3 regions of the Pseudoduganella plicata genome follow, and region 1 is predicted to be linked to each of the others. Evidence: predicted binding sites of a transcription regulator. Region 1 holds the regulator's gene; each other region holds the start of a gene.

Region 1 (7,346 bases):
CATATTGAACACGGGCTCGGCGGGGTCGGGCGGCGTCGCCGGCGCGGGCTCGCGCGGTTCGGCAGCCGGTGTCCGTCGCGTGGCAGGCAAATGGCGCTCGATCACTGCCATCATTTCTTCGACCACGATCGGCTTCGCGATGAAATCGGTGATGCCGGCTTCCACGCAGCGGTCCCGTTCGGAGGCCAGCACGCCGGCCGTCATCGCGATCACGGGCAGCGGCAGGTTCAGCTCCTTGCGCACGATGGCGGTGGCCGTGAAGCCGTCCATGACCGGCATCTGCATATCCATCAGCACGATGTCGTAGCGCTGTGCCTCCACGCGCAGCACGTCCACCGCCTGCTGGCCATCGCCCACCACGTCGAGCGTCGCGCCAGCGCCCTCCAGCAGGCCCCTGGCCACCGCCTGGTTCAACAGATTGTCTTCCACCAGCAGGAAGTGGCACCCGGCCAGCCGTGTGCCCCGGCCGTCGTCCGGCAACGCCCCTTCCTCGCCGCCTTTTGCCACCAGTGCCTGATGCAGCGCCTCGAACAGGCTGGAACTGGTGATGGGTTTGACCAGCACCACATCCGCTTCCGGCGTGTTGGAAATTTCCTCCAGCCGCTCGCGCGCGAAGGCATTGACCATCGCGACAATCGGCTGGCGCCGTCCGTCGGCCGCCAGGCGGATCGCATGGGCCGCGGCGAAGCCGTCGCGTCCCGTCATGTGCCAGTCGGCGAGAACGATGTCGTACGGATGCGGGCCGCGTGCATTCTGCTGGAACAGGTCCAGCGCCAGCGGGCCGGACTCGGCCAGATCGGCATGCCACCCCCACGCGTGGATCAATTGCCCGATCATCTCGCGGCTGGTACGGTTGTCCTCCGCGACCAGCACGGAAAGCGGGCCGATGGACGGCTGGCGCTGCACTTCGCGGTGCAGCACCAGATCGAACGGCAGCTCGAACCAGAAGCAGCTGCCCTCGCCCGGCGCGCTGCGCACCTGGATCTCGCCGCCCATCAGTTCGATCAGGCGGCGCGTGATCGTCAGACCCAGGCCGGTACCGCCGAAGCGGCGCGTGATGCTTTCGTCGGCCTGCGTAAAGGCCTGGAACAGGTGGCTCAACTGTTCGGGACTCATGCCCATGCCCGTGTCGCGCACTTCGAAGCGCAGCACGGCGCTGGTGGCTTCCTGGCGCACCATGTCGACCTGCACGACCACTTCTCCCTGCTGGGTGAACTTGATCGCATTGCCGGCCAGGTTGACGAGAATTTGCTGCAGCCGCAGCGCGTCGCCCCACAACAGCCGTGGTACGGCCGGCGCCACGACGATGGCCAGTTCCAGCTCCTTATCGCCCGCGTTCATCGTCATCGTCGTCGCCAGGGTACTCATCGATTCGTCCAGGTCGAATTCGATTGGGGAGAGTTCCATGCGCTGCGCTTCGATCTTGGAGAAATCCAGTACGTCGTTGAGGATGCCCATCAGCGAATCGCCGGCCGTGCGGATCATGTTCAGGTATTTGCGCTGCTGCGCCGTCAGCGCCGTGTTCTGCAGCAGGTAGGCCATGCCCAGCACCGCGTTCATCGGCGTGCGGATCTCGTGGCTCATGTTGGCGACGAAATCGCTCTTGGCGCGGTTCGCTCCTTCGGCACGGTCGCGCTCCCGTTCCAGCTCGTCGGCACGCGCTTCCAGCTCCACCATCAGTGCGTGGGCGCGCGCATCGGCGGCCTGCCGTTCGGCCATCAGGTCGTTGAACGCGGCGGTCAGTTCGCCCGTTTCGTCGCGCGCCTTGACCGGCAGCGGCGCGTAGCCGTGCGGCGCGGTGCGCAGCGCGCGGATGGCATTGCGCAGGCGCACCAGCGGGGACATGAGCCGCGACGTCACCAGCGCAATGATCGCGGCCGCGACCAGCGACGCCAGCGTCGCCCACAGGGCCAGGCGAAGCAGCATGCCTTCGAACGGCGCGAACGCCTCTTCCTCCGGCAACGCGGCCGCCAGGACCCACGGCACCGATTTGAGGTGGGTCACGCTGGTCAGCATGCGGATGCCGTCCACGTTGGTGCCGAGCATCGTTCCCTCGAAGCCGCCGTCCAGCGCGCGCGTCATGGCGGTCGAGCCGCCGGATTGGCGCGGCTGCATCAGGCGGTCGACCTGGGGATGCAATACGTAGACCGGGTTCCCGCCTTGGGTAACGGCATAGAAGAACCCTGTCCGGCCCACTTTCGCGGTGCGCAGGTGCCCGAGCAGATTGTCCTTGTACAGGCGCAGCACGCCGATGACGACGCAACGCACGTCGCCTTCCTCGCCCAGCACGGGTGCGACCATCTGCACGACGGGGCGCTTGCCGGCGCGGCCGATGACCGGCTCGGCGATCAGCGGCATCCGATCGGCCAGCACGCGCTGGAAATAGGCGCGGTCGGCCACGTTGACGCCGGGCCGCCCCGGCAGCGCGGGGATGTCGGCGATGACGATGCCTTGGGGACTGGCGACCAGCACGTCGTCGAACAGCGTCAGGACGGCGCGGTTTTCGTAGAAGCCGCGCAGGCCGGCCGGGTTGGTGCACAGATCGCGCGGCTGGTAGCGTACCGATTGCGCCACGATCTCGCGCAGCATGACCAGCTTGTCGTCCAGCTCCTGGGCCGTGCGCCGCACCAGCGCGTCCTGCTGGGCGAACAGTACGCGCGTAAAGTCGTCGCGCATGCGCTGCGCCTGCAGCGCAGTCACGAGCGCGATCATGACGATCGACGTCAGCGTCGTCGCCAATGCGACTTTTGCCTTGATACCCAGCGGTTTCATTGCCCCTCGTCGAGCCGGAATGGCGGTAGCACCATGCATGTATCATAATCGCGCTATTGTTCGGCTGGCTACCCGCGTGGCGCTATCGTGCCGCGCCTTCTCGACAGGTTGATATTACTGTCGCGCAATCGATACCGAATGCCATAGCAACCGTGAAGGAACGGCCGAGCGCCTTCCGGTTACAGTACACTGTGGGCCATCCGAACGAAGACTCCCCACGCATGCACCAGCTTCCCGCCATCACCCTGCCCGGTACGACGATCGACGTGCTCAAGGCGCGCTGTGCCACCTGCAGCATGCACCAGCTTTGCCTGCCGATGGGGCTTGACATGGGCGATATGGACAAGCTGGACCAGATTATCGGCCGGCGCCGCAAGGTTGCCAAGGGCAATGTCCTGTTCCGCATCGGCGACCCGTTCACCAGCCTGTACGCCATCCGGCTAGGCCATTTCAAGACCTACCAGATCAACACCGGCGGCGAAGAGCAGGTCACGGGGTTCCAGATGGGCGGAGAACTGCTGGGCATGGACGCGATCAGCACCGACAAGCACTATTGCAGCGCGATGGCGCTGGAGGACAGCGAAGTGTGCGAAATTCCGTTTGCCAGCCTGGAACAGCTGCTGGTCGACATGCCGACCTTGCTGCGCCACTTCCACCGCATGATGAGCCAGGAAATCACGCGCGAGCAAAGCGTCATGCTTTTGCTCGGCAATATGCAGGCCTCGCAGCGCTTTGCCGCCTTTCTCGTCAATCTCGCCTCGCGCTACGAGGCGCGCGGCTACTCGGCCACGGCGTTCCAGCTGCGCATGTCGCGCGAGGACATCGGCAATTACCTGGGGCTGACGATCGAAAGCATCAGCCGCCTGCTCAACAAATTTAAAAAACTCGGGCTGCTGGCCGTCAGCAACCGCGAAGTGCGCGTGCTGGACCTGCCGCGGCTGAAGGCCATCACGGCCGGCACGGAAACCTGCGCATAAAAAACCGGTGACAGGCTCCTATTTTTGGAAAATGGAGCCTGTCACCGGTTTTTTTTACTCCGCCGCCCGCAACACGATCTCGGGTTCGGTGGGCCACAACCACTGCCCTTCCAGGCGCCATGACTTCTTCTCGTCCTCTACCAGCACCACCCACCGGGTGCGTTCCAGCATCGGCAGGCCGATACTGAACGTGCCATCGGCGGCGGGGTGCAGCAGCAGGCGGATGTCCTTGTCCGGCTGCGTTGCATGCGCCAGGTGCAGCAGCACGGGACCGCTGAGGGCGCCGGCATCGCGGCCGGCGACGCGGCCTGCCAGCTTGCCGTCGGCGGCGTCGTAGCGCACGGTCGCGGATACGCCCAGCAACGCTGCCGCGCGGTCGCGCCGCAGGTCCTGATTGATCGCCTTGCCCTTCCTGTAATAATCGCCGACGACCAGCGCGTCCTGCTGCGAGAAGGCGATCCAGCCCGTATAGCCGCAGGCGGCAAGCACAATGGCGGGGCCGGCCATCAGCAGCCATGGCCAGCGTTGCGTGTACCAGGGCTTCGTCAGTGTCAATGCGTGTTCCATATCGTTCTCCTAGCGCGGCACGATGAAGACGGCCGTTTCGCTGACCGTCAGCGCCGGATCGTCCAGAGCGGTCAGTTGTACCGTGATCTTGTTCGAACCGGTCTGCCCGGCACCGTGCGGCGCACGCAGGCGGATCGGCACCGCGCGCGTTTCCGTACCCTCCAGCGTCACTTCATCGGCCGTCGCCAACGCCAGGCCGGGCAGGCCCCGCGCGGCGATGCGGTAACGGTGACCCCGTTCGGAGGTGTTCATGATCTGCAGCCGGTAGACGTTCTCGATCGCGCCACCGTCCACCTCGCGCCCCATCGAGCCGCGGTCGCGGATGACGTCCATCTTCAGTGGCGTGCGCAGCGCCAGCGAGCTTGCCACCGCGAGGACGACGAGCAGCAGCCCGGCGCAGTAGATCAGCACGCGCGGACGCATGGCGTGGCGCCGGATGTCGTGCACCGTCATCCCGTCGACCACGGCCCGGTCGGTGCTGTAGCGGATCAGGCCACGCGGCTGGTTCACCTTGTCCATGACGCTGTCGCAGGCGTCCACGCAGGCAGCGCAGCCGATGCATTCGTACTGCAGGCCGTTGCGGATGTCGATGCCGGTCGGGCACACCTGCACGCACATCGTGCAGTCGATGCAGGAGCCGCCGTTGATGCTCTTGCCCGTGTTCTTCGCCACCTTGCCGCGCGGCTCGCCGCGCTTGCCGTCATACGTCACGATCAGGGTATCGCGGTCGAACATCGAACTCTGGAAACGGGCATAGGGACACATGTACTTGCACACTTGCTCGCGCAGCCAGCCGGCGTTGCCGTAGGTCGCCAGCGCATAGAACAGCACCCAGAACCATTCCCACGGCCCGAACGCCAGCGTGAACGTGGCGGCGCCCAGCAACTTGATTGGCGTGAAGTAGCCGACAAACGTGAAGCCCGTCCACAGGGCGACCACGCCCCACGCCAGGTGCTTCGCCGTCTTTTTCGAATATTTCTTCAGCGACGGCCCCTGCTTCGCCATCGCCATGCGGGCGCTGCGTGGCCCTTCGATCTTCCGCTCGATCCACAGGAATATCTCCGTGTAGACCGTCTGGGGGCAGGAGAAGCCGCACCAGACGCGCCCGGCGATTGCCGTGACGAGGAACAGCAGCCACGCGCAGACGATCAGCAGCGCGGCGAGGTAGATGAAATCCTGTGGCCAGAGCACCAGGCCGAACAGATAGAACTTGCGGGTGACGAGATCGAACAGCACGGCCTGGCGACCGTTCCAGGTCAGCCATGGCAGGCCATAGAAGGTCAGCTGTGTGAGCCAGACGCACAGCCAGCGCAGGCTGGCGTAGCGTCCCCTGGCTTCGCGCGGATAGATCTCCTGCCGCGCTTCGTACATCCGGATGACTTGGGGTTCTGGCGAATTCATGACACGGCTTCGGCTTCTACCTGGATTCGTTCGACAGGCTCCACACGTAGGCGGACAGCACGTGAACCTTCGATTCGCCGAGAAAGTCGCCAAATGCGGGCATGGTATTGTCGCGGCCCTTGCGGATCGTTTCCATGATCGTCTCGGCGCTGCCGCCGTACAGCCAGGTCTTGTCCGACAGATTCGGCGCGCCCAGCGCCTGGTTGCCGATGCCGCCGGCGCCGTGGCAGGCCATGCAGGCGCCGAACTTCGACTTGCCGAACACGCTCTTGATCGGATCCGACGCCGCGCTGCCCGACAGGCTGAGGACATAGTGCGCGACGTTCTCGATGTCCTTGTCCGAACCCAGTGCCGCGCCCATCGGCGGCATCACGCCGTGGCGGCCGTTCATGATCGTCTGCTTGATCGTCTCGGGCGCGCCGCCGTGCAGCCAGTCCTTGTCCGTCAGGTTCGGGAAGCCCTTGTTGCCGCGCGCATCGGAGCCATGGCACTGTGCGCAATAGGTCAGGAACAGGCGCTCGCCGATGGCGTGCGCCTGCGCATCGGCCGCCACGGCTTTCAGGTCCTGCCGGCGGTATTTTTCGAACAGGGGACCATATTCGCTCTCGGCCCTGGCCAGTTCGGCCTTGTATTCCTTGGCTGAATTCCAGCCAAGCTTGCCGGCGTAGGAGCCCAGGCCCGGATACAGGAACAGGTAGGCGATGCCGAACACGATCGTCAGGTAGAACATCCACATCCACCAGCGCGGCATCGGCGTGTTCAGTTCCGTCAGGTCCTCGTCCCATACGTGACCCGTGGTGCCCACGGGGCCATTGTGCCTGGCGACCTTGTATTTCGACTGCGAATACAGCAGCACGGCGCAACCGAGCACGCCCAGCGTTGTCAGCACGACGATGTACAGGTTCCAGAAGTTGTTGGTGAAGTCAGACATCTTGTTTCTCCTCGTCCGCGAACGGCAGTTGCGCGGCTTGTGCGAAGTCGGCCTGCTTGCGCCTGGACCAGGCCCAGGCCCAGATACCGGCAAACGTGATGAACGAAACCACCGTCATGACGCTGCTGGCGCTGTCGAAAATCTGTTCGATTACCATGTCAGTTCCTCGACTTGATCAGCGTGCCCAGACCTTGCAGGTAGGCGATCAGGGCGTCTTCTTCCGTCTTGTCCGCCAGCTCGGCGGGGGCCGCCGCGATCTCTGCCTCCGTGTAGCCGTCACCAAGGCGCTGCAGGGCGCGCAGCCTGGGCACGATGCCCGGCGCGTCCAGCTTCGTCTTCGCCAGCCATGGGTAGCCCGGCATGTTCGATTCCGGCACAACATCACGCGGGTTCCGCAGGTGCGTGCGGTGCCATTCGTCGCTGTAGCGGCCACCCACGCGCGCCAGATCGGGACCCGTGCGCTTGGAACCCCACTGGAACGGGCGGTCGAACACGAACTCGCCGGCCACGGAATAGTGGCCATAACGCTCGGTCTCGGCGCGGAACGGGCGCACCATCTGCGAATGGCAGGCGTAGCAGCCTTCGCGCACGTAGATGTCGCGGCCCGCCAGGCGCAGCGGCGTGTAGTGCGTCAGGCCGGCCACGGGTTCCGTCGTCGATTTCTGGAAGAACAGCGGCACGATTTCCACCGCGCCGCC
Region 2 (7,346 bases), 2.4 Mb from region 1:
TGTCGGCCTCGTGCATCGTCAGGTCAAGCCGGTGGTTGTCGGCCATTGCCAGCACTGCCTGCTTGTAATTGCCGCAATTGGCCGCCAGCGCGATCGGCAGGTTGCCGGAGGCGCCGCTGTTGGTCGCCAGGCTGTGCAGCCGTTCCAGGTTCTTGCGGTAGCGCTCGGCGGTGGCTTCCTTGGCAGCCTGCGCGGCCTGCAGCTTCTCCACTTCCGAGTCGCGCAGCGACACCAGCGTGGACAGGTTGCGGATCAGGTTCAGGTCGCTCATTGCATCAGCCTTTCAAGTTGCTCCACGCAGGGCGTGTACGGCGCGTCTTCCTTGGTGCCCTGGCACAGGAATTGCTCGATATGGGGGTGCAGCTGCACGGCCTTGTCCGTGACCGGATCGGCGCCGGGCACGTAGGCGCCCAGCGGGATCAGGTCGCGCACGCGGTCGTGCCTGGCCATCGCCGCCTTCAGTGCGCGGGCGGCCAGCATGTGTTCCTTGCTGATGATGCCGTTCATGCAACGGCTGATCGACTGCGCCACGTCGATGGCCGGGTAATGGCCCCGCTCGGCCAGTGAGCGCGTCAGCACGATATGGCCGTCCAGGATGGCCCGCGCCGTATCGACGATGGGGTCCTGCTGGTCGTCGCCCTCGGCCAGCACCGTGTAGATGGCGCTCATCGAGCCATGTTCGTGTTCCCCGTTGCCGGCCGACTCCACCAGCTGCGGCAGGTTGGAGAACACGGAAGGGGGGTAGCCTTTCGTTGCCGGCGGCTCGCCCAGTGCCAGCGCCACTTCGCGCAGCGCCATCGCGTAACGCGTCAGCGAATCCACCAGCAGCAGCACGTTCTTGCCCTGGTCGCGGTAGTGCGCCGCGATCGAGTGGCACAGCTCGGTTGCCATCACGCGCATCATCGGTGACTCGTCCGCCGGCGCGATCACGAGCACCGCCTTCTTCAGCCCTTCGGCGCCCAGCGACATGTCGACGAATTCACGCACCTCGCGCGAGCGTTCGCCGATCAGGCCCACCACGACGACGTCCGCCACGGTCTGCCGCGTGATCAGGCCCAGCAGCACGGACTTGCCGACGCCGGAGCCGGCCATCAGGCCGACGCGCTGGCCCTTGCCCAAGGTGAGCATCGAATTGATGGCCCGTACGCCCACGTCGAGCGGCTCGTGCACGGGTTTTTTCTTCAGCGGGTTGACGCGCGGCGGCTGCATCTCCAGCACGTGCTCGCCCGTCAGCTTGCCCAGTCCGTCGATCGGCTCGCCCAGGCCGTTGACCATGCGGCCCAGCCAGCCGTTGCCGATCTGCAGGCTGACCTTTTCCGCATGCGGCAGCACGCGCGCACCCGTCGTCAGGCCGACGGCCTTCTTGAACGGCATCAGGTACGACACCTTGTCGCGGAAGCCCACCACCTGCGCTTCCAGCCAGCCCCCGTCGACCGTCTCGATCTGGCAACGCTGGCCCGTGTGCATGGGGCAGCCTACCGCTTCCAGCAGCAACCCTTGCGCACCCACCAGGCGACCCGTCGGGGTCGCCAGCGGTACGGCATCCAGCTCCAGGTTGCGCAGTGCGTCTGCAATCATTCGTCGAACTCTTCTTCATCGCCGCCGTCGGCGGCCTGCAATTGCTTGTCCACCTGCTCCATCACGGCAGCCAGGCGCTGGGTGCAACCGGCGTCCACTTCGCTGTCGCCGGCGCGGATGCGGCACTCGCCCGGTTCCAGTCGCGCATCGGCGATCAGGTTCCAGCGCTTGGCCCGCTTCGGGTCCAGTTCCGTGACCCGCTTCAGTTCTTCCGGATTCAGGAAGACGTCGATTTCCTCGCGCGTCGGGGGCATCGAGGCCAGCGTCTCGTCGACGAGGGCCATGATCTGTACCGGCTGCAACGCAAGTTCGGCGCGGATGACGGAACGGGCCACCTTGGCCACCAGGTCCACCACTTCCTTGCGCTGCGCGGCGCGGTAATCCGTGCGCAGTTTCTTCAGGCTCTTGAGCATCGCGTCGACGGGGCGGGCCAGCTGGTCGAAGCCGACCAGCGTTTCCTGCCTGCCTTCTTCACGACCCTCGGCCATGCCCTGCTGGCGGCCGGACTCGAAACCGTCCTCCTGGCCGCGCTGCAGACCCACTTCATAGCCGTCGCGCTGCCCCTGCTCGTAGCCTTCGCTGATCGACGCCTGCCATTCGGCGGCGTCGACCGTGCCGGTGTTGCCGCCACGCTGCCCGGCGGGCGGCGTGTGGTGCGACAGCGGCGGGAAGCGATAAGGGCGGAACTGCTTCATTCGACCACCGTCTCGGCAAACAGCTGCACTTCGACTTCGCCGGAATCGGCCAGCGCCTTGACAGTCGCCATGATTTCCTGCCGGCTCGCTTCGATACGCGACATCGGCACGGGGCCGGCGCGGCGCATCATGTCTTCGAATGCCTGCGCCTGGCGCTTCGGCATCGTTCTCAGCACGGCGTCGCGGATCGACTGCTCCGCACCCTTCAGCGCGACCGCCCACTGTTCCAGCGGTACTTCCTCGATGATGCGCGAGAGCACGGCTTCGGTCTGCGTGGACAGGATCAGGAAGTCGTACATCGACAGCTCGATCTGTTCCACGATCGAAGGATCATGGGCGCGCAGCAGTTCGACGACCTGGGCGCGGTTGCCCGGCAGGCGGTTCAGGATCTCGGCCACCTGCTTGACGCCTTCGATGCTGGTGCTTTGCATGTCGAACGATGCCAGGCAGCGGTCGACCAGCTCGTCCAGTTCGGCCAGCAGGTCCCGGTCGATCTCGTCCAGGCGGGCCAGGCTCAGCAGAACAAGATCGCGACCTTCCATCGGCAGGCCGTCGATGATCTGGCCGGCCAGCGTGGGCGGCAGGAAGGCCAGGAAGACGGCCTGCATGCGCACGTGCTCGTTGGCGATGTAGTCGGCCAGCCATTTCGGCGAGGCCCATTGCAAGCGCGCCATCTTCGGCCGCAGCTCGTCGCCGTAGATGCTGTTGAGCACCGTGTTGGCGATGTCGCCGCCCAGCGCCAGGTCCAGCGAGCGCTTCAGGTAGGAGCGCGACGCGCCGTGCACGCCGGACTGTTCGCGGTAGTCGTCGAAAAACGTCTGGATCGCCGTCTTGACGGCCTCGACCTTGATGCCGCTCATGCGCGACATGACTTGCGTGACTTCCAGCAGCTCCTCGCGCGACAGGCAGCGCAGCACGGCGGCGGCCTGCTCCTCGCCGATCGACAGCAGCACGATGGCGGCCTGTTCGACGGGAGTCAGGTTGGCGCCTTCGACAGGCAGATCGTTCAGGTTGTTCACGGAATTAAGCTCGGCCATTTTTCTGCATCCACTGTTTGACGACTTCTGCAACACGTTCCGGCTCTTTTTCGGCCAGAACCTTCAGGTGATCGACCATCACGTCGACCGGGGAGCCGGCAGGCGGCAGATCGTAGTTTTCCAGCAGCGGCACCACCGGCATGCCGGCCTTGCCGCTCATCTCGACGGCAGGCACGTCCGTCGCGCCGGCCAGTGCGGCCGGGGTGCCGGCCACGGCGTCCGCGTTGACGGGCAGGGCCGTCGCGGCATCGGCGCGGCGGTCGGCGCCGCTGCGGGTGTCCAGGCCCAGCGGTACCGGCAAGGCTGGCGTCATGCGGTTCGTCAGCAGCTTCATCAGCGGACGCAGGATCAGGAAGTAACCCAGGATCGTGGCGATCGCGTAGCTGGCCCAGCCGCTCATGTCGACGATGTTGTCGCGTTCTTCCCACCACTGCTGCGGTGCCGCTTTCGGCGGGAAGTTCATGGCCGTCACCATCAGCGTGTCGCCACGCTCGGCGTTGATGCCCAGGCCGTTACGCAGCACCTTGTCGATGTTCGCCAGCTCGGCAGCCGACCAGCCCGTCTTCGGGTTCATGGCGGCGGACTGTGCCAGCACGACGGCAACGTTCTGGTGCTCCAGGCGGCCACGGGCCCGCTTGGTCTGTACGATACTGCGGTCGTAGGCATACTGGCGCGTGGTTGCATTCTTGCGTGCCGAACCGTCCGGCATCTGGCCCGGCGCGCCAGGGGCGGCGGCGCCGTCGGCGGCAGGGGCGGCCGGTTCGGCGGCCGGCGGGCGGTTCGACAGCGTGCCCGGCACGCCCATCGCCATGCGGTTGCGGTCCTGCTCTTCGCGGGTGGCTTCGCTGGTGACTTTCGGCGTTTCGCCGTACTTCTCGACCGTTTCCTCGACCTTGTCGTTATCGACGGAAGCCGTGACGCTGACCTTGAAATTGTCTTCGCCCATCACCGGACCCAGCAGGCCACGGATATTGCCCTTGATCTCATCCTGGATGCGCTTCTGCGCTTCGTTGCCCGACGACGTGGCATCGAAGCCGTCCGTCAGGTCCACGTGCGACGACAGCAGGTTGCCGGCCTGGTCCACCAGGCTGACGCGTGCCGGCGACAGGCTGGCAACGCTGCCCGAGACCATGTTGACGACGGCGGCGATCGATTCGGGCGACAGCGTGCGGCCCGGCTTGACGCCGATGACGACGGCGGCCGACGACTTGTCGCCGTCCGACGACACGAACGACGTCGACTTGGCGATCGACAGGTGCACGCGCGCCGAGGCGATCGCGTCCAGCGTCATGATCGACTGGGCCAGTTCGCCTTCCAGGCCGCGGCGGAAGCGCACGTCCTGCACGAATTGCGACACGCCCAGCGGATCGTTCTTGTCCATCAGCTCCAGCCCGGCCGGCAGCTGCGCGGTGACGCCTTTCGACGCCAGCAGCATGCGCACCTTGCCCAGCTGGTCTTCCGGTACCAGCACCTGGCCGCTGTCCGGGTGGACGCGGTAAGGAATCTGCTCGGCCTCGAGCACGGACATCATGTCGGCCGCGGCGACTTTCTCGCGGGCGCCGAAGACAGGCTTGTAGCCGGCCTGGTCCTTCCACAGGAACATCAGGACGAGTGCCGTCACGCCGATGGCCAGCAGCAGCATCGGATACAGGTTTTTCAGCAGGGCAGGCGGGACACCCGGCATGCCATTGGAGGTACCACGCCAGCGCCCGAAGGCGGACTTAACAGTGTTGATCACGTCGGAACTTTCGCTTGGAACAGAATGGATACAGCCGTCGATGCGGCGGAATTACAGCGGCAGCTTGATGAGCTCGTCGACAGCGCCCATCACTTTGTTGCGAACCTGCATCAGCATCGAGAAGGACAGGCTGGCTTCCTGGCTGGCCATCATGGCGCCTACCAGGTCATCGCTGCGGCCGGCGTCGACATCGGCCATTTTTGCACCGGCGGCCTGGTCGGCCGCATTCACGCCGGAGATGGCGTTCTGCATTGCTTGCGCGAAGGAACCGGCGGAGCCGCCGGCGAAGTTTGCGTGGCCGCCGAACTGCGCGGCCGGGGCGATCTGGGCAGCGTTTTGCGCCAGCTCGTTTGCCGCGTTGGTCAGGGACGCCAGGTCGGCGTGGATCATGCCGGCGATATCATTTGCCATTTGCCATCTCACTTTCAATGCAACGTTGATCTTCGTTACCACAGTGCTTCCCTGGGCTGGAGCCCGCCACGGGTTGCTATGGCGCCAGTTCAGGGTACTGCGGGTTTGTTTTCCGCCTCCGGCTGCCAGCGCTGCAGCCCGGTTGGAAAAACGAAAAACTGCTGACATAACATTCATCCGATTATCTGGATGGGCCGCAAGATTAATGTAATCGTGCTGAAATAATGTGCCAGTGTCGATTCAGTGCGCTGCATTGTTTCCTTTTACAGAAACGCTGTTACTGTGACAAATGTCCTTAATAATCAAACACTAGCCAGCCTTGCTCGTAATGTTGAGAGAACGTGGCGTGTTGCTCAGGACAGGGATTAGCTTACCGTGAGGCAACAGCACTGTAAAGGGGAATTTGTGAATCGTGTGCAGGTGATGAGCACTCGTCATGCTATTGATTCGTGGCAATATTCAAGAATTTCAGGTATTCTACGGTGCCTGGATCGTCCACTTGTATACTTTGCGATACGATGTGATATGCAGATGGCGTATGCACATGGACTACACTGATGAATAATTTACAAACCACTGCCAAGCCGTTGATTCTGGATCCGAGCCTGCTGGGGCGCCCCGTGCACCGGCTGCCGCAGTTCGCCGCGCAGCTGCGCGAGGATATGATTGCGCAGCTGCGCCAGCCCGCCGTGCGCCGCTACTGGGGCAATGTGAGCGTCCAGGGGGCCGTGTTCGCACGGCTGGACGGCACCGAGGAGCGGCAACGCTGGCAGCACTATGCGGCCGGCGATGGCATGCTGGGCTTCGCCCTCGAACGTAAGGTGTTGCTGTCGGTGCTGAATTACCGTTATGGTCGCGGTAAGGACAGCGAGGCCTCCGTGGACGAGGCCGCCGTCCGCGTGACGGCGACGGAAGAACGGCTGGCTGTTGTATTGGGCCAACAAATGGTCGGGGTCGTGGCACAACGGATTGCAGCAAACCTGCCCGGCGGCGACCCGGCGGCAAGCCAGGAAGTCGTTCCGGCCAAGGGTGGCTATCCGCCCAAGGGCACGTGGATCGTTACGGTGGACGTGCGCCTGGGCGAGACGGAAGGCAAGGTCTGGTTCACACTGGACAAGAAGCTGATGTCGGACGTACTGCGCGGCGTGGCGCCGGAACGCGATACCGGCAAGAAAGCGTCGAAACAGTCCGGTCCGCTGGCACAGCGCATGCAGGTGGCGCTGAACGGCAGGCTGGTCAGTAAAGAGGTCACGCTGGGGGCGCTGTTCGATCTGCGCGTCGGCGATGTGATTCCGGTCAGCCTGCACAGGGCCGACGTGATGCTCGAAGACTCCCGGCTGTTTACGGCCGCGGTGACGGAGCACAAGGGAAAACTGTGCCTAACATCTTTTGAAGACGTCGAATAATATGATGAATGTGAACCCAAACGGCACCAGCGACGCGATGCTCGAGGACGTGACGGACGAGATGATACTCGACCCCGTGGCCGGCGATCTCGCCGATGTCCCCGTACAGCCGGCGCCGCGGCGCGATCTGCCGCAAATGATGCGCAAGATTCCCGTCACCCTGACCCTGGAAGTCGGATCGGCCCGCATTTCGCTGCAGGACCTGATGAGCATCGGTCCCGACAGCGTCGTCGAACTGGATGTGCTGGCGGGCGAGCCCCTGGTCATCAAGGTCAACGGCACTGCCATCGGCCGCGCCGAAGTGGTGGTGGCGGGCGAGAACTACGGGCTGAAGGTGATCGACCTGGACGGACTCAATCTCGACATGATGACGTCATGACGACGTGCTTTGCAATGCTGGCCGGCCCCTTGCGCCGGCCTTTTGCTTTTGGGGTGTCTTGACGAGATTGCCACGGTTGTTTCCACTTGTACTTCTTTTCCT
Region 3 (7,346 bases), 2.1 Mb from region 1:
CTAACGGCTGCTTAGGGTCGGAACCGGACGCTACCATACGGCCACTGTCGGCCAAAAGCGGACTTCTTTACTTTATGACCGATTATGACGATTGAACACGCCTTGGCAGTGGATGCTATTGGCATCAACAAGGAAACCGGGGACGTTCACTTGACAATCAGTGACCATTTGCCGTGGGGGAGAAGCCACTACTCGTTGTTGGAGGCGAAGGTAAATGCTTACCTTAACTTCGCGGAGAGCGGGGAAATCTACACCACGTACCCAGACGCGCGAGGACGAAATTTAGTAGTTCACCTAATTGCGAAGTATCGACCAACACCAGAAGCCGAGATGGTTTTCTCTCAAATTAGCGAATATCTCGTGGCGCGCGGGCTCACCTTTGTCCATACCGGTTTGCCGGCCGGATATGACGATGATGCAGCATAATCAATGACCGCTATGGGGCGGAAGCGGACGAACATGACCGGAGTGTGGGCACAGGATGACGGCGGTTTTCGCGGCCGCTTGTGCGCTCACTCATCTGTTGTAGATACGCTCAGAGGTTTTGTCAGGCGCTCCAAGGCTCACGAAGATGGCGGTTCGTCGACGTGGCTGCTGTGTCGCTGCAAACGCAAGAGAAGAACGGCCGAGTCGTGCCTGGAACCTTTTGAAATGGCGCCGGAAATCCTTGAGCGATTCCACGTATCCGGCGGTGATGGAATCGGCATCGCAACGCTCCCGCCTGGTGAGGCGGCGCGAGCGTGTGCTGAAGTATCGAGGTATATCCCCGTGGATACCCGGCATCAGCTGAATATGGGCAGCATCTCAGCTGGACGGCCGGGCGGGGTGACCGGTAGCGGACTGCATGAGTGGCTCTGCGTGGAGCGCGACTGCCTTCAGAGCCAGGATGTGTCTTGTCCGGCGTTCCGGGCAGCGTCAGGCCGCAATCGGCATCGTCGGTTGCGGCGCAGGGCCCGGACCCGGCGTGCCGTTGGCCGCCAGCTCGCGCAGTTCGGCCAGACCCGCTTCCAGGTCGAACGGCTCGTCCCGCAGCAGCGCGTCGATCAATGCGATCGACAGCGTCAGCGCCGCATTAGCGACCGTGCCGCAACGAAACGGCAGGATCAGGCGGTAGCGTCCCTCCATCTTCGGCACGCCGCCGACAAACCCGACCATCACTTCGTCGCCCGTCAGGCGGTGCAGTTCGATGGCGACGCTCTGGATCAGACGCGCCAGCTGCAGGCCCTCGCACGGAGCGTCCGGTTCCTCCGGCACGACTTCGTCGCCCACAATGCCGATCAGGCTGCGGCCGCGGCGCAGACCCGGCAGTACCTTGGCCAGGCGCTCGCGAAGCTGCGCCATCGTGGCGGCGCACGCGGGGGCCGGGTGGCCCAGGTCAAGAATGCTCAGCAGGCAGGGCTCGGTGCTGTACCGGTTGGCACTGCCCAGATAACGTTGGTCGACAATCTTCATCATAGCCATCCCTGAAAAAAAGCTGCCAACGCCCGTTCCGGTTTCTCAAGCGGAACGTGACGCTGGCTTAATGATGGCATTATCTCAAGTACTTTCCTGGCGCGGCATCGGTAGATTCCTATTGCTGTGTAAGACAACCCTTACACGGAGCTCTGCCTTCAAGGGAAGCTCAACCTTCTTCGCGGTGGCGCCGCAGCCAGATCGCGGCGGCAATCATGAGCACGCCGGCCAGGGCGCCGATCAGCAGATTGGGTGTCGCCACGGCGGCCCACGAGCCATTGAACAAGGCGTCCACGACGCCATGCACTTCGGACGTCGGGCCCCGCTCGGCGACAGCGCCCGCATATTCCACCGGTCGGCGCAGCGCTTCGATGGCAAACCACGAGCCGGGCACGACGCTGACGAGCAGCCGGCTGATGATGTTCGAGAACAGCCACTCCATGTCCAGCCCCAGCGTAAATGCCTTGTTGGCCCACGACAGCAGCATTGCCGTCAGCAGCGGCGCCCCGACCGCCCACAGGAATACCTTGGAGCGGGCCCAGCTCGACACCATCAGGAGCCAGCCGACCGTCGGCAGCGCCCACAGCATGTAGACGGGCACCAGTGCGACCAGCTTCAACGGTGTCAGCCAGAAGTGCGGAGAGGTCAGCAGTAACGGCAGCACATTGGTACCCTTGTAAGCCAGCACGCCCAATGCGATCAGTGTGACCAGCAAGGCTGTCGCCAGGGCCAGTACGACGATCCCCAGCGGTATCAGCAGCAGTGCCAGCGCCGCTTTCGACACTACGGTGGCCGCATCCGACACGGGCAGCGACTTCCAGAACAGCAGGCTGCGGTCGCGCCGCTCGTTGTACAGCGCGCCGATGCAGTAGGAGAACACCATGAACCCCAGTGCCATGTAGAGCGGGGCGGCGACGATCGGATACGTCGCGGCGGCCTTGTCCGCCAGGGCCACTTGCTGGCGCTGGCCCATCAGGATGGTGACGCCCGACGCTTTGCCTTCCGGCATATCCCAATGAATCTCGGCGTTGTGGCCCATGAAGGCCATGGCCAGCGCGAAGGCCACCATCAGCGTGGCGATCGCCACGGGCACCCACAGCAGCATGCCCTTGTGCTCCCAGTATTCGCGCCGGATCAGCCATCCCATCGTTTTCAGTTTCGGCTCCATCGGTTTCATTCGTAGCTCCCTCTCATGCTGGCGACGAACAGGTCCGCCACGCTGGGCGTGCGCAGTTCGCCAAGATTTTGCAATTGCTGGCGCGGCACCCCGTCGAACAGCATGACGGGCTTGCCGAACACGGTACGCTGCGTCATCGGCTGCAGCGCGTTGGCCGCCGCGGCCTGGTGCGGCTCTACCATCACCTCCGTATAGCGCTCGCCGATTTCATCCATCGAGGCGGACAGCGTGATGCGCCCGTCCTGGATGAACAGCAGGTCGGTCAGGATGTGTTCCACTTCCTCGATCTGGTGCGTCGTGATGACGATCGTCTTGTTCTCGTCGAAGTAGTCTTCCAGCAGGTTCTGGTAGAACTGCTTGCGGTACAGGATGTCCAGGCCCAGCGTGGGTTCGTCCAGCACCAGCAGCTTCGCGTCGATCGCCATCACGAGCGCCAGGTGCAGCTGGACGATCATCCCTTTCGACATGGCCTTCACGCGCATGTCCGGGGTCAGTTTCGTGTTGGCCAGGTAGCGCTCCGCCTTGCTGCGGTCGAAGCGGGGATGGACACCGGCCACGAAGTCGATCGCCTCCTTCACCTTCAGCCAGCGGGGCAGGATGGCGACGTCGGCGATGAAGCAGACGTCGTTCATCAGCTCGTCGCGCTGGCGGCGCGGGTCCATGCCCAGGACGGTCAGGTCACCGTCGAAGCGGCACAGGCCGAGGATCGCTTTCAAGGTCGTCGTCTTGCCCGAGCCGTTCGGGCCGATCAGGCCGACGATGCGGCCGGGCTGGATCGCGAACGTGGTGCCGTCGAGCGCCGTCCGCTTGCCATAGCGCTTGGTGAGGTTGCGGGCGCTGATAATCGGGCTCATTGGGGGCTCCCTGTGCTTCCCACTGCGCGCAGCAGGCCTTCGAGATCCAGTCCCAGCCGGCGAATGCGTTCCACCATCGCCGGCCATTCCTCGCGAATGAAACGCTCGCGCTCGCTGGCCAGCAGTTTTTCGACAGCTCCTTCGGTAACGTACATGCCTAATCCCCTCCGTTTTTCGACCAGCGTTTCATCGACCAGCTCCTGGTATGCCCGGGAGACGGTAATCGGGTTGAGCTGAAAATCCGCCGCGACCTGCCGCACGGAGGGCAGGGCGTCGCCGGGTTTCAGCACCCCGTCGAGCATCATGCCGATCACCCGCTCCTTGAGCTGGCGGTAGATCGGCGACTTGTCATTCCACATACATGGTTCCTCCCGTCGTGCCTGATGATGATCTAGTGTTGTAGTGAACTATAACACTAGAATTCGGGCCCGAGCGGATTTTTGTGTCAATAGCTGCGGGCGGGGCTGTCAAATCTGACAGGTGGTCAGGCGCGAGGGCGCAATATGAGTCCGATTTCAACGACCGGGCTGACGGGCGCATCAGGGATACTGCCGCGCCACGGCAGTGAAACAAAGTATTTTCCGCAGACGGTTGCCGACATCCATTTAACGCTGTTCAGTCCGTTTGAAACCTCGCAAACATGCGGGCCGGCGCCGCAATTAAGCGGTTATTAGCAGCGGTGATATCGGATATGCAAACGAAAAATAACAATATCAAGGCTCGAGGCAGCCCCTTCCATTACCGTCATTATGAGTGTAACAAATGTGTTTGATAGGTAACCGATATTTCATCAAAGCTAATGTAACGTAATATTGCAACATCGTTGAAAACGTAAAATACCGTGTTATATTGGGTTCACCGATGCCGCACCAGTTACCGGCTTTGAGGTAAATCATTGCGCTGTTTCATTAACATGGCGATGATGCCTCCACGCTCACCCATCCGGCACAGCCGCCCGGAATCGCCGGTAGCGCGACATCGCCTGCTCCGTACACGTCAACGTAATTCCCGCCATTTCGGGGGATGCGGCCTGGCGCGTGACTGATAACCATCGTTACCACGTCATATTATGAATATCGCAAACCTCAAAAACGACCTTAAATACGATATACCGGCCGGCATTGTGGTCTTCCTGGTCGCCCTGCCATTATGCCTTGGTATTGCCCTGGCATCGGGCGCACCGCTATTTTCCGGCATTATCTCGGGCATCATTGGCGGCATTATCGTCGGCATGCTGAGCGGCTCGCAGACCAGCGTCAGCGGGCCCGCAGCCGGTCTCGCAGCCGTCGTGCTGGCATCCATTACCAAGCTGGGCGCATTCGAGATCCTGCTGGTCGCCATTCTGATTGCCGGCTTCCTGCAATTGGCCATGGGGATATTCCGCGCGGGCTTTATCGCCAATTACGTCCCGTCGAACGTGATCAAGGGGCTGCTGGCCGCCATTGGCGTGCTGCTGATCCTGAAACAGATACCGCACGCGATCGGCTACGACCGCAGCGGCGCGGACGCCTTCGCGTTTGCCCAGGCGAACGGGGAGAACACGTTCTCCGCCATTGCCAGTGCCTTCAACGTCATCACGCCCGGCGCCGTCGTCATTGCCGCGCTGTCGATGCTGGTACTGCTGTACTGGGATCGCACGCCTTTGAGGAACATCAAGCTGCTGCCCGCGCCGCTGTTCGTCGTCGTGCTGGGTGTCGTGCTCAATATCCTGTTCAACCGTTACGTGCCGGCGCTGCGCATCGAACCGAGTCACCTGGTGGACATACCGCCGCTGGACGCGTCCAACCTGGGCGCGTATCTGCAGCTGCCCGACCTGGCGCATCTGGCCAACCGCGACGTGTGGATCGTCGCCTTCACGATCGCCATCGTGGCGTCGCTGGAGACGCTGCTCAACGTGGAGGCGGTGGACAAGCTCGATCCGCACAAGCGCGAGACGCCGACCAACCGCGAGCTGGTCGCGCAGGGCTTCGGCAATATCGCCGCCGGCCTGCTGGGCGGGCTGCCGGTCACGTCCGTGATCGTGCGCAGTTCCGTCAACATCCACAGCGGCAATCGCACCAAGATGTCCGCCGTGTTCCATGGCCTGCTGCTGCTTGCCAGCGTGCTCGTGCTGAGTCCGATGCTGAACGCGATTCCGCTGGCTGCGCTGGCCGCCATCCTGATCATGACGGGCTACAAGCTGGCCAAGGTTTCGCTGTTCACGGACATGTACCGCAAAGGATGGTCGCAGTTCGTGCCGTTCGCGATCACGATCGTCGCGATCGTCGCCATCGACCTGCTGATGGGCGTCCTGATCGGCCTGGCCGCCAGCCTGTTCTACCTGATGCGCAGCAACTTCCGCAATCCGTACACGATCGAACAGTACCGTCTGCATATCGGCGAAGTCATCAAGATGGAGCTGCCGAACCAGGTGTCGTTCCTGAACAAGGCCACGATCAAGTCGACCCTGTGGGAAATTCCCAACGGCGCGAAAGTGCTGATCGACGCCAGCAACGCCGACTTCATCGATCACGACGTGCTGGAAACCATCCAGGACTTCCGCATCGTGGCGGCCGAGCGCGACATCCAGCTGAACGTCATCGGCCTGCGCGACGAGTACCAGTTGAGCGACCCGATCCAGTTCGTCCCGGCGCTGGACAAGGAAACGCAGACACGGTTGCAGCCGGCGGACGTGCTGCAGCTGCTGCGCGACGGCAACGAGCGCTTCAAGGCCGGCCGCTGGATCAAGAAATACTACCTGCACCAGGCCGACGCCACCGCCGGCGGGCAGCATCCGATGGCCGTTGTCGTCAACTGCATCGATTCGCGCACGTCCCCGGAGATCATCTTCGACCAGGGCCTGGGCGACCTGCTGACGATCCGCATCGCCGGCAACGTGATCAGCAAGGAAATCATCGGCAGCCTGGAAATCGCCCACAAGCTGGGGGCCAAGCTGATCGTGGTGAAAGGCCACTCCAGCTGCGGCGCGATCGGGCTGGCGCTGAAGAACGAGCACTCTCACAGCATCGGCTCGATCACGGGCAAGATCCAGACGGCGATCCGCCAGTGCCAGTGCGGCGAAGCGCACGGCGCGACAGGCAGTGAGCTGGAGCGGGTCACGCGTCAGAACATCGAGAACTCGCTGGGTGAAATCATCGCCAACAGCGAGTACCTGCGCGGCTGCATCGAACGGGGCGAAATGGGCCTGGTTGGCGCCTATCACGACATCGCCACGCGCACCGTGGAATTCGGCGAGCTGGTGACGCCGCAGGCCTTCGACCGTTATCGGACGGGACCTTCGGGGCTGGCTGCCTGACGCCGGTCCCCGTCGGCGAACACGAGGTACCAGAACAGGGCCACCTCGTGCGCCAGCCCGGGCACGGCCGCGTACAGCATGCGGTCGTGGCCCGCGAGCCGAAAGCCATAGCGCCGGTAGAAACGGCAAGCCGGCACGTTGGTCGACTGCGTCTCCAGGCGCAGGCCGGCCAGGCCCGCCGACATTGCCCACTCGCGCGCCGCGTCCATCAGGGCGCGCCCCAGGCCGGCGCCGCGGGAGCGCCTGGCTACCGCGACGTCGTCCACCAGCGCGAATCCGTTCCAGTCGCGCGTCACCGCCAGGTAACCGCACAGTGCATCATTGGCGCAGGCGGCGAACAGGGCACCATCTTCTTGCGGCACCAGGTCCTCCACGTGCTCGCCGTACGATTTCCGGTAGCGCGTCACCGGCACGATCGTGTCGATGTCGTCCGCTCCGAACGGCGGCGCGGCCACCGCAGTGACGTCGAACGAGAAATCGCCGGCGGCCAGCGCCGCGTGTTCGAGCCTGGCGACGGTCAGGATGCGGTAATCCGGGTGTGCGGTCATGGCACGGCAGTGTAATCGGA

Evidence for each region. The regulator FNR, encoded in region 1, switches genes on or off when oxygen is low (the NO sensors DNR and NnrR bind a similar motif). The targets are predictions, from matches to a motif close to TTGATNNNNATCAA.
Region 2: a site for FNR is predicted at 5,902-5,915, ahead of E1742_RS05540 (FliM/FliN family flagellar motor switch protein). Genes of this name have one in related genera too.
Region 3: a site for FNR is predicted at 4,366-4,379, ahead of E1742_RS25960 (bifunctional SulP family inorganic anion transporter/carbonic anhydrase). Genes of this name have one in related genera too.

What each region holds. Positions count from the first base shown of each region.
Region 1 covers NZ_CP038026.1:3,731,096-3,738,441, forward strand. The annotation lists gene E1742_RS16340 (HAMP domain-containing sensor histidine kinase) at 1-2,772, opposite strand, end outside; gene fnr (fumarate/nitrate reduction transcriptional regulator Fnr) at 2,994-3,749, shown strand; gene E1742_RS16350 (FixH family protein) at 3,804-4,316, opposite strand; gene ccoG (cytochrome c oxidase accessory protein CcoG) at 4,326-5,717, opposite strand; gene ccoP (cytochrome-c oxidase, cbb3-type subunit III) at 5,734-6,648, opposite strand; gene E1742_RS16365 (cbb3-type cytochrome oxidase subunit 3) at 6,641-6,805, opposite strand; gene ccoO (cytochrome-c oxidase, cbb3-type subunit II) at 6,807-7,346, opposite strand, start outside.
Region 2 covers NZ_CP038026.1:1,285,424-1,292,769, reverse strand. The annotation lists gene E1742_RS05570 (flagellar FliJ family protein) at 1-271, opposite strand, end outside; gene fliI (flagellar protein export ATPase FliI) at 268-1,578, opposite strand; gene fliH (flagellar assembly protein FliH) at 1,575-2,273, opposite strand; gene E1742_RS05555 (flagellar motor switch protein FliG) at 2,270-3,310, opposite strand; gene fliF (flagellar basal-body MS-ring/collar protein FliF) at 3,297-5,048, opposite strand; gene fliE (flagellar hook-basal body complex protein FliE) at 5,100-5,459, opposite strand; gene E1742_RS05540 (FliM/FliN family flagellar motor switch protein) at 6,017-6,865, shown strand; gene E1742_RS05535 (FliM/FliN family flagellar motor switch protein) at 6,870-7,244, shown strand.
Region 3 covers NZ_CP038026.1:5,872,794-5,880,139, forward strand. The annotation lists gene E1742_RS25935 (DUF6572 domain-containing protein) at 85-426, shown strand; gene E1742_RS25940 (cyanophycin synthetase family protein) at 916-1,455, opposite strand; gene E1742_RS25945 (hypothetical protein) at 1,622-2,629, opposite strand; gene E1742_RS25950 (ABC transporter ATP-binding protein) at 2,626-3,483, opposite strand; gene E1742_RS25955 (GntR family transcriptional regulator) at 3,480-3,842, opposite strand; gene E1742_RS25960 (bifunctional SulP family inorganic anion transporter/carbonic anhydrase) at 4,553-6,778, shown strand; gene E1742_RS25965 (GNAT family N-acetyltransferase) at 6,745-7,326, opposite strand.